2 regions of the Chromobacterium sp. FG22 genome follow, and region 1 is predicted to be linked to the other one. Evidence: predicted binding sites of a transcription regulator. Region 1 holds the regulator's gene; the other holds the start of a gene.
What was found. The regulator FNR, encoded in region 1, switches genes on or off when oxygen is low (the NO sensors DNR and NnrR bind a similar motif). The targets are predictions, from matches to a motif close to TTGATNNNNATCAA.
Positions count from the first base shown of each region.

Region 1 (4,544 bases):
ACGCTTACGCCGAGGGCAATGTCGAATTCATCCGCAGCAATAAGGGGATCTTGCTGGCCTTCCGTCTGATCGTGCTGGCGATGGTGATGTTCGGCGCGGTGGCCAGCCTGCCGCTGGTGTGGGATATGGCTGACTTTGCCATGGGCCTGATGGCGCTGATCAATCTGGTGGCCATCGTGCTGCTGTCGCGTTATTTCTTCATTGTGCTGAAGGATTACGAGCGTCAGCTGAAGCGGGGCGAGTCCACCCCGGTGTTCAAGGTGGCGGATTACCCGGAACTGGCCGCCAAGGTAGAAAAAGACATCTGGTAAGCCGCGTCCGGCTCCAACGATAAACAGCCCGCGTCCAGACGCGGGCTGTTTTGTTGCTAGCCCCGTTCAAATGGTCTTGGAGTAGCGCGCCTGGGTGCGGCGCTCCCGCAGGTGGCGGTCGAAGATCATCGCGATATTGCGGATCAGGAAGCGGCCCTTGGGCTCCACCATGATGAAGTCGCCGTCGAAGGACAGCAGGCCCAGTTGCTGGTATTCGCGGATCTGCGGCAGTTCTTCGGCGAAGTACTCGGCGAAGTTGATGCCGTGGATCTCTTCCAGCGCCTCCACCGACAGCGAGAAGCGACACATCAGGCCCTGGATGATGCTGCGGCGCAGGATGTCGTCATTGTCCAGCGTCAGCCCGCGCAACACCGGCAGATGGCCGCTGTCCAGCGCCGCGTAATAACTGTCCAAGTCCTTGGCGCTCTGGCTGTAACAGGGGCCGACCTTGCCGATGGAGGACACGCCAAGACCGATCATGTCGCAGTCCGCATGGGTGGAGTAACCCTGGAAATTGCGTTGCAGCCGGCCCTGGCGCAGGGCGGAGGCCAGTTCGTCGTCCGGCTTGGCGAAGTGATCCATGCCGATGAAGACATAGCCGGCGTCGGCCAGGCGCTGCACCGAGTCCTGCAGGATGTCCAGCTTGGTTTCCGGCGAGGGCAGATCGGCCTCGTTGATGCGCCGCTGCGGCATGAACACGGTGGGCAGGTGGGCGTAGTTGTACAGCGCCAGCCGGTCCGGCCCGATGGCGATCACCTTGTCCAGCGTGCGGCGCACCGATTCCCGGGTCTGCAGCGGCAGGCCGTAGATCAGGTCGACGCTGACGGACTTGAAGCCGGCGTCGCGCGCGGCCTGGATCACCTCCAGCGTTTCCTCTTCGGACTGCACCCGGTTCACCGCCTGCTGCACCGCCGGTTCAAAGTCCTGAATCCCGACGCTGATGCGGTTGAAGCCGAGTTCGGCCAGTTTGAAGATTGTCGCCGCGCTGACTTTGCGCGGGTCTATTTCTATGGAATACTCCCCCTCCTTCAAGAACTCGAAATGAGTCTTGAGCAAGGTCATCAATCGTTCCAGTTGCGCGTCGGACAAGAAAGTGGGGGTGCCGCCGCCGAAATGCAGCTGTATCACTTGCTCGCGGCGGCCCAGACAGGAGGCGATCATGCGGACCTCCTTCTCCAGGTAGTCCAGGTACAAGTCCGCTTTGCCGCTGTCCTTGGTGATGATCTTGTTGCAACCGCAGTAGTAGCAGATAGTGTTGCAAAAAGGTATATGAGCGTACAATGATAAAGGTTTCCGGTTGGCGCCGATGCTGCGCTGCCGTAGCCAGTGGATGTAGTCTCTTTCGGCAAAACCCGGCGTAAAGCGATCCGCTGTCGGGTATGACGTATATCTAGGACCTGTCCCGTCGAGGCGCTCAATCAGCGCGCGGTCGAATTCAAAATGGGCAGGAGAAAATGGGTGGGTGGTCTTCATGTCGTATTTGGATGGCAAAACCTCTGGTGGACTGGTAAATTTGCGGAAATCCTGCGAATTTCGCTTTGATAAGGGTCAAGCTTCATCGCAAGCTTGTACTAAACATGCCATGTCCGATCAGAACCATATCTCTTTGCATAACCTGAAGGTCTCCTGCTCCAACTGCAGCCTGAAGGAACTTTGTCTACCTGTGGGGCTTAACCGCGAGGAGCTGACCCAGCTCGACGCGGTGATCCGCCAAAGCCGCCGTTTGAAGCGCGGCGAGTACTTGTTCCGCAGCGGCGAAGGCTTCCGTTCGCTGTTCGCGGTGCGCACCGGCTTCTTCAAGACCAGCGTCGCCAGCCAGGACGGCCGCGAGCAGGTCACCGGCTTCCATATGTCCGGCGAACTGATGGGCCTGGACGGCATTTCCGCCAATGTGCACGGCTGCGACGCCATCGCGCTGGAGGACAGCGAGGTGTGCGAGCTGCCGTTCAGCCGCATGGAGAGCCTGGGCCGCGAAATTCCCACCCTGCAGCACCATTTCTACCGTCTGATGAGCCGCGAGATCGTTCGCGATCAGAATGTAATGTTGTTATTGGGCAACATGAAGGCGGAAGAGCGCCTGGCCGCCTTCCTGCTCAATCTGTCGCAGCGTCTGTCCACCCGCGGCTTCGCCGCCAACGACTTCATCCTGCGCATGAGCCGCGAGGAAATCGGCAGCTTCCTCGGCCTGAAGCTGGAAACCGTCAGCCGCACGCTGTCCAAGTTCCAGCAGCAAGGCTGGATCACCGTCGATCACAAGCACATCCAACTGGTGATGGTGGACGAATTGAAGGCGCTGATTTCCGGCTGCGCTCACGCCAACGGACATTGATTCCGCCGCGCGGGCGGACAGATGGAAAACGCAAGGCAAGCCCTCGGGCTTGCCTTTTTTCATGGGGCCGGCGCGCAGTCCGCGATTTGCAGCAGCAGCCGCGACAGCGGCGCTTCCTGAGGCCAGCCCGGCGGCACGGCGAAGCCGCGGGCCACTTCATGCCAGTCGCCGTCGGGGCCGGGCTGCAGTTCGGCCAGCAGCTGCGGCGCCTCGGCCTGTTCCAGGCGCGCGCGCAGTTCCGCCGCGTCGGCGGTGTGTTCCCGCGAGCGGCGCGCCGGCGCCAGCCAACTGAGCCTGGGCAGCCAGGCCCAGCGCGAATCCGCATTCAACGCCGGCCAGTCGCCGCGCAGCGGCCAGTATTGCCCGTACAGCGGCTGGGCGCCGGGCGGCGCTTCCGGCGCGGTGTCGCGGGCGTGGAACAGCCAGCCGCTGAGCCGGGCGCCGACCGCGCAGCCCTCAAAGCCCGCCGGCAGCGTCGCTTGCGCCGCCGGGTGGCGGGACAGGCGCAGCTGGGTTTGCAGTTTATGGGCTTTCAGCGCCCAGGCGTCGCGCAGGCTGGGGCCGGTCAAGGTGTCCGCGCTGCGGCCCAGTTGCAGATAGAACTTGCTGGCGGCTTCCAGATGCAGCGGTTGGCCGTCTAGGCGCAGCAGGAAGTCGAACTCGCCGACGGTGCGGCCGTCCGGCGCGCGCACCGGCAGATTGCTGGCCACCAGTTCGATGTGCGGCGCCAGCCGGAACCAGAAGGACAGCAGCCGTTCCGCGTAATGGCCCAGACGGCGGGTGGGCTGGCGCGCCAGCCAGTGCTGAAGTTCGGCAGGATCGGCGTCCAGCGTTTGCAGCAAGGCCGGGCCGTCGGCCCCCAGCAGCCGCTGCGGCGGGATGTCCGCGCCGCTGCGCCAGGGAGAGGGCGCGGAGAGCAGAAAAGCCAGATCGCGCACCGCCGGGTGCGCGTAGGGCAGGGTGAATAGCGGCTTATTCGCCATCCTGTCCGGGCGCGTCGCGGCGGACTTCGCCGTCGGCGGCGCGCTGCACCTGTTTGAGGAAGCCGCGCAGGATGTCGATTTCCTCGCGCAGCAGGCCGGCGCGGTTGAACAGGGTGCGCATCCGGCGCATCATCCGTTCGCTGTTGCGGCGGCGGAAATAGCCTATCTTGTCCATGGTCTGTTCCAGGTGGCCGCAGAAGCCCTCCACCTCGCCCAGCGCCGCCGCGTCGCTGTCGGCGCGCAGATAGTCGACGTCCACGCCGGTGTGGCTGAACAGTTCGTAAGTCATCACCTGCACCGCCATCGCCAGATTCAGCGAGAAGTAGTCCGGGTTGCCGGGGATGGTCACCAGGCGGTTGCATTGTTCGACTTCTTCAATGGACAGGCCGAAGGTCTCGTTGCCGAACACCAGGGCCACCTGTTCGCCGGCGCGGGCGCGCGCCACCAGTTCCGGCGTGGTCTGGCGCGGGGTGGACAGCGGGGTGGTCAGCTCGCGACGGCGGCTGGTCAGCGCGCAGGCGATGGTGACGTCTTGCAAGGCCTCGGCCAGGCTGGACACCACGGTGGCCTGCTCCAGAAGATCCACCGCGCCGGAGGCCAGCGTATTGGCCTCGTCGCTGGGAAACACTTTGGGTTCAACCAGATACAGCCGGCTCAGGCCCATGGTTTTCATCGCCCGGGCGGCGGAGCCGATATTGCCCGGATGGTTGGGGCGGGCCAACACGATGCGAATGTTTTTCAGAAAATCAGGTACTTGGGGTTTATTCATCAGCAGTTTCACATTAAAATAGCCGGCTTATCGAAAAGCCCGCGCGCCGTTTTGCGCGCAAGGCCAGCGTTTGCCGGATTGGGCAGGCGTGTCGCCTTGCCCGATTGCGCCGGGTTTTTCTTGTTCCTTAACCCAGATTGTTACTAGCAGAC
Region 1 covers NZ_JBMDJX010000014.1:21,192-25,735, reverse strand. Annotated here, with positions in the region: gene ACODSD_RS14675 (alanine/glycine:cation symporter family protein) at 1-311, shown strand, start outside; gene hemN (oxygen-independent coproporphyrinogen III oxidase) at 378-1,784, opposite strand; gene fnr (fumarate/nitrate reduction transcriptional regulator Fnr) at 1,894-2,640, shown strand; gene ACODSD_RS14660 (DUF1853 family protein) at 2,700-3,623, opposite strand; gene ACODSD_RS14655 (RNA methyltransferase) at 3,613-4,392, opposite strand.

Region 2 (4,544 bases), on a different contig from region 1:
TCTCAAAGAGATCGTAAACAGGCTCTACGGCGCTCGCCTCAATGTTGGGCCGCCCGGCTCCACGGCGTCAGCTCCGGCCGCGCGTGGCGGCCCGGCTCCACGCCGATTTCCGCATCGCTCAGATAACAGGCCGGGTCCGCCGCCCAGAAGTCTCCGCTCAGTTCCCAGGCGCGCACCCGGGTGTTGCCGTTGCAGATGTCCAGGTGGCCGCAAGCGCCGCAGCGGCCGGCCACCGGGCGCGGGGATTGGCGCAGGCCGCTCATCAGCGGGTGTTGCGGCTGTTGCCATATCGCGGAAAACGGCCGTTCCCGCACATTGCCCAGCGTCACTTTCCACCACATGGTGTCCGGGTGGACGTTGCCCAGGTTGTCGATATTGGCGATGTGGACGCCGCTGGCGTTGCCGCCCCAGCGCCGCAGCGCCCGCAGCAGGGTGTCGGCGCGCTCCGGATAATGCCGGCGCGCCCAGTGCAGCAGGTAGACGCCGTCCGCGTCGTTGTTGCCGGTGACGAAGTCCCGCGGCCGGCCGGCGTCCAGCTGGGCCAGCGCTTGCTGGATCAGCAGCTCCAGCGCCCAGCGGCTGCGGGCGTGGCGGGCGTCGTCCGCGCGGTGCTTGTTGCCGCGTCCGGCGTAGTTGAGGTGGGAGAAGTAGAACTTGTCGATGTCTTCGTCCGCCATCAGTTGCAGCAGCGCAGGCAGGTCCGCGGCGTTGTCTTCGGTCATGGTGTAGCGGATGCCCACTTTGAGGCCGGCGTCGCGCGCCAGCCGCAGGCCGCGCAGCGCCAGTTCAAAGCCGCCGTCCAGCCGCCGGAAGCGGTCGTGGGTGGCGCCGATGCCGTCCAGGCTGACGCCCACGTAGTCGAAACCGATGTCGGCCAAGACGGCGACCTGGTCTGGGTCCATCAGGGTGCCGTTGCTGGACAGGCCGATATAGAAGCCCAGCGCCTTGGCGCGCCGGGCGATGGCCGGCAGGTCCGGCCGCAGCAGCGGTTCGCCGCCGGACAGGATCAGCACGCGCACGCCGTAGGCGTGGAGGTCGTCCAGCACCGCATAGGCTTCGTCGGTGTTCAGTTCGCCGGCGAAGTCGCGGTTGGCGGAGGTGGAGTAGCAGTGCTGGCAGGTGAGGTTGCAGCGGCGGATCAGGTTCCAGATCACCACCGGGGCTTGCGGCCCGGCGGGCATGGCGCGCCCTGGCGGCGGGACTGCCGCCGGTTCGCGCAGCAGGCGCAGGTATTGGGTCAGTCGCAACATGGCCGGCTCCGTCGCGGGAAGATGGCTCAGTGTGCGGCCGGGGGCAGCGGCGGCTCCTTGATGCGGGTCAATGGAATCCGCAGCACCTCAGAACCTGTTTACGATCTGCTACGCGTTGGCGATACAGCGTTGAAACCGGCTTCGAAATGCTCATGTACCACGCGTACATTCCGCTTTCTCAGCCGTTTTCGCCTTGTCTCGCCCTAGCTCGCGAGATCGTAAATACGTTCTCAAAGCCTCAAGCCCGTTTTCTTCAAAATCCGGCTGGAAAACAGCACTTCGTGGCCGCGGCAGGCCTCGCCCAGCAAGGCGCGCGCGTCGTCCACCGCGGCCAGCACCGCCGGCCGCTCGCTGCCGTGCAGCATGGCGAACAGGTTGTACGGCCAGCCCGGCCGGCGCGGTCGGCGGTAGCAATGGCTGACCGCGTCCAGGCCGCCCAGTTGCGCGCCCAGCGCGTCCACCTGTTCGTCGGCCACGTCGAACACCGCCATGCCGTTGGCCCGGTAGCCGATGGCGTAATGGTTGGGCACCGCGCCGATGCGGCGCACCACGCCCTGCTCCAGCCAGCGCGCCAGCCGCGCCGTCACTTCGGCCTCCGCCCAGCCCAGCCGCCGCGCAATGTCGCGGTAGGGCTGCCGGCACAGCGGCAGGCCGGCCTGGGTGGCGCGGATCAGCTTCCGGTCGTCCTCGCTCAGCGCGGCCGGTTCGCCCGTGCGCCGCGCGCCGGCGGCCGCGCCCACCGGGGCCGCGCCGCCCACCTGAAAACGCATGCCCACAAAGTATTCCCGCTCTTTGGGAAACAGGTTCACTTCCAGGCCGGTCACCAGTTCGATGCCACGCCGGGCGGCGTCGATGGCGGCGGCGCTGTCCGCGGCCAGCACAAACCACATATTCAGCCGGTGTTCGCGGCGGTAGTTGTGCGCCACCGCGGGCAGCGCGTTGACGGCGGCGGCCACCTCGTCGAAGCGCGCTTCCGGCGCGGCCAAGGCGGCCAGCACAAAGCGGCCGCCCAGGCGTTCTATCTGGTACATCGGCCCAAAGCGGCTGAGCACGCCGGCGTGCAACAGTTGGCGCAAGCGCCGGATCAGGCCGTCTTCGCCCAGGCCCAGGCTGCGCCCGGCCGCCGCGTAGGGGCGCGACACCAGCGGGAAGCCGCCTTGCAGCCGGTCTATCAGCCGCGCGTCCAAGGCGTCCAGCGTGTCCAGCATTGCCAACGCTTCAGGCGTATCCATAACAGGCTCCGGTTTGTTTGTAGCGCCGGGTGGAGCGCAGCACCGCCTGCGGCAGCCGTTCCAGGCCGTGCCGGCGACGGATGTCCGCCAGCGCGGCGTCCAGGCTCTGCGCGTCGCGGGCGTGGACCATGGTGAACAGTTGGTAGGGCCAGTCCGGCGGACGCGGCGGACGTTCGTAGCACAGGGTGACGGCCGGCTCCGCCGCCAGCGCCAGCGCCACGCGCTCGCGTTCGGCGTCGTCGTCTATCCGCCACACCCACATGGCGTTGGCGCGGTAGCCCAGTTCCTGGTGGCGCACCACCATGCCGAAGCGGCGGATGACGCCTTGCTGCCGCCAGTGGGCGATTTGCGCCAGGGTCTGGGCCTCGCTCAGCGCGCATTGCGCGCCCAGCGCTTGATAAGGCCGCGGGGTCAGCGGCAAGCCCGGCGACAGCGCCGCCAGCAGCCGCTGGCGCTGGCCGGCGGACAGGCCGGGGTCGTCCGCCGCCGCCGGCGCTTCCGCCGCCGCGGCGGACTCCGCCAGGAAGGAAAAGCCCAGGTCGATGTGGTATTCCCGCAGCAGCGGCAGGTCCAGCGGCGGGATGCCGGTGGCCAGGCGGATGCGGCTCAGCGCCGCGGCCACGCCGGCCGATGAGGCGGCGGCCACGACGAACCACAGATTGTAATGATGGTCCCGCCGGTAGTTGTGGTTGACCTCGCGCTGGCGGCTGACGAAGGCGGCCACTTCTTCCAGCCGCTCCGCCGGCGCCGCCATCGCGGCCAGGGTGCTGTTGCCCACGGTGTTGGGCGCGAACACCGCGCCGACGCGGGCCAGCAGGCCGGCCGCCTGGGCGTCTTGCAGCGCGGCCAGCAGCCGGGCTTCGCTCCAGCCTTCCTCCATGCCGGCGGCGAGCGCGGCGAAGGGGCGCGGCAGCAGCGGAAAGCCGCGCTGGCTGCCGTTGATCAGCCGCAGCAGGGCCGGATCGGCGTCTGAAATAACCATGGCTACATCCCGATGCGGCTGGCGCGCCAGCTGAAGAAGATGCCGGACGGGCTTTGCGCCGGCAGTTCGCGCAGCACTTTGAGGCTGGCGGTGTCCACCACCACCAGCTTGTCTTCGTCGCGGCTGGACAGCCACACCGCGTCGCCGCGCGGGGTGAACTCCATGTGCAGGATGGCCTTGCCCGGCTTCAGGGTGGCGATCACGCTGCGCGTGGGCACGTCGATGACTTGCACCTTGTCGTTGTCCGGGAAGGCGAAGTTGACCCAGACCCGCCGCCCGGACGGTTCCGCCATCACGAACACCGGCTGGCCCAGCACCGGTATGGCGGCCTGTTGCGTCCAGCTGCGGTTGTCCGCCAGCAGCACTTCGTGGCGGCCGATGGCGGGCAGGAAGGCGTAATCGCCGGCCAGCGCCCAGCCGCGCAGATGCGGCATCTTGTACACCGGCAGCGGCTGTTGGCCGCGGCCGTAGCCGGCCAGGATGCGGCGCACGCCTTGTTCCGGCCGCCAGGTGTCCAGCAGGGACAGGCCGTCTTCGCCGTACAGCCCGGCCACGAAGTAGCGGCCGTCCATGCTGGCCAGGCCGTCGTAGGGGCGCTTGCCGGCGTCGCGGTAGCGGGTCAGTTTCGGCTGGGCCGGGTCCGCGGCGTCCAGCACATTGATTTCGTCGGCGTCGAACAGCGCGTAAACAAAGCGCCGGCCCGGCAGGTCCGCCAGGCCCACCACGCGCGAGGGCTTGCCGTCCGCGCCCGGCGCGGCGGGCACCGAGGCCAGCGGCGCCAGCGTGGCGGCGTCGAACAGGCGCACGCCGCCCGGCTGGTAGTTTTGCGCGGCCAGCACGCGGCCGTCCGAGGAGATGGCGCCGCCTATGCTGTTGCCGGCCTGCACCACGCGCCGTTCCAGCCGCCGGCGCAACAGATCCACCTTGCTGATGGCGCCGTCGCGGCCAAACACGTAGGCGTAACGCGCGTCGCGCGAGAACACCACCGAGGCGTGGGACAGATCGCCCAGCCCTTCCACCCGGCCCAGGCTTTCCGCGCGGGTGTTGTCCACCACTTGCACGCTGCCGCTGGCGCGTTCT
Region 2 covers NZ_JBMDJX010000001.1:416,161-420,704, reverse strand. Annotated here, with positions in the region: gene nirJ (heme d1 biosynthesis radical SAM protein NirJ) at 39-1,250, opposite strand; gene ahbB (siroheme decarboxylase subunit beta) at 1,481-2,482, opposite strand; gene ahbB (siroheme decarboxylase subunit beta) at 2,469-3,464, opposite strand; gene ACODSD_RS01985 (cytochrome D1 domain-containing protein) at 3,467-4,544, opposite strand, start outside.
Region 2: a site for FNR is predicted at 1,308-1,321, ahead of nirJ (heme d1 biosynthesis radical SAM protein NirJ). Genes of this name have one in related genera too.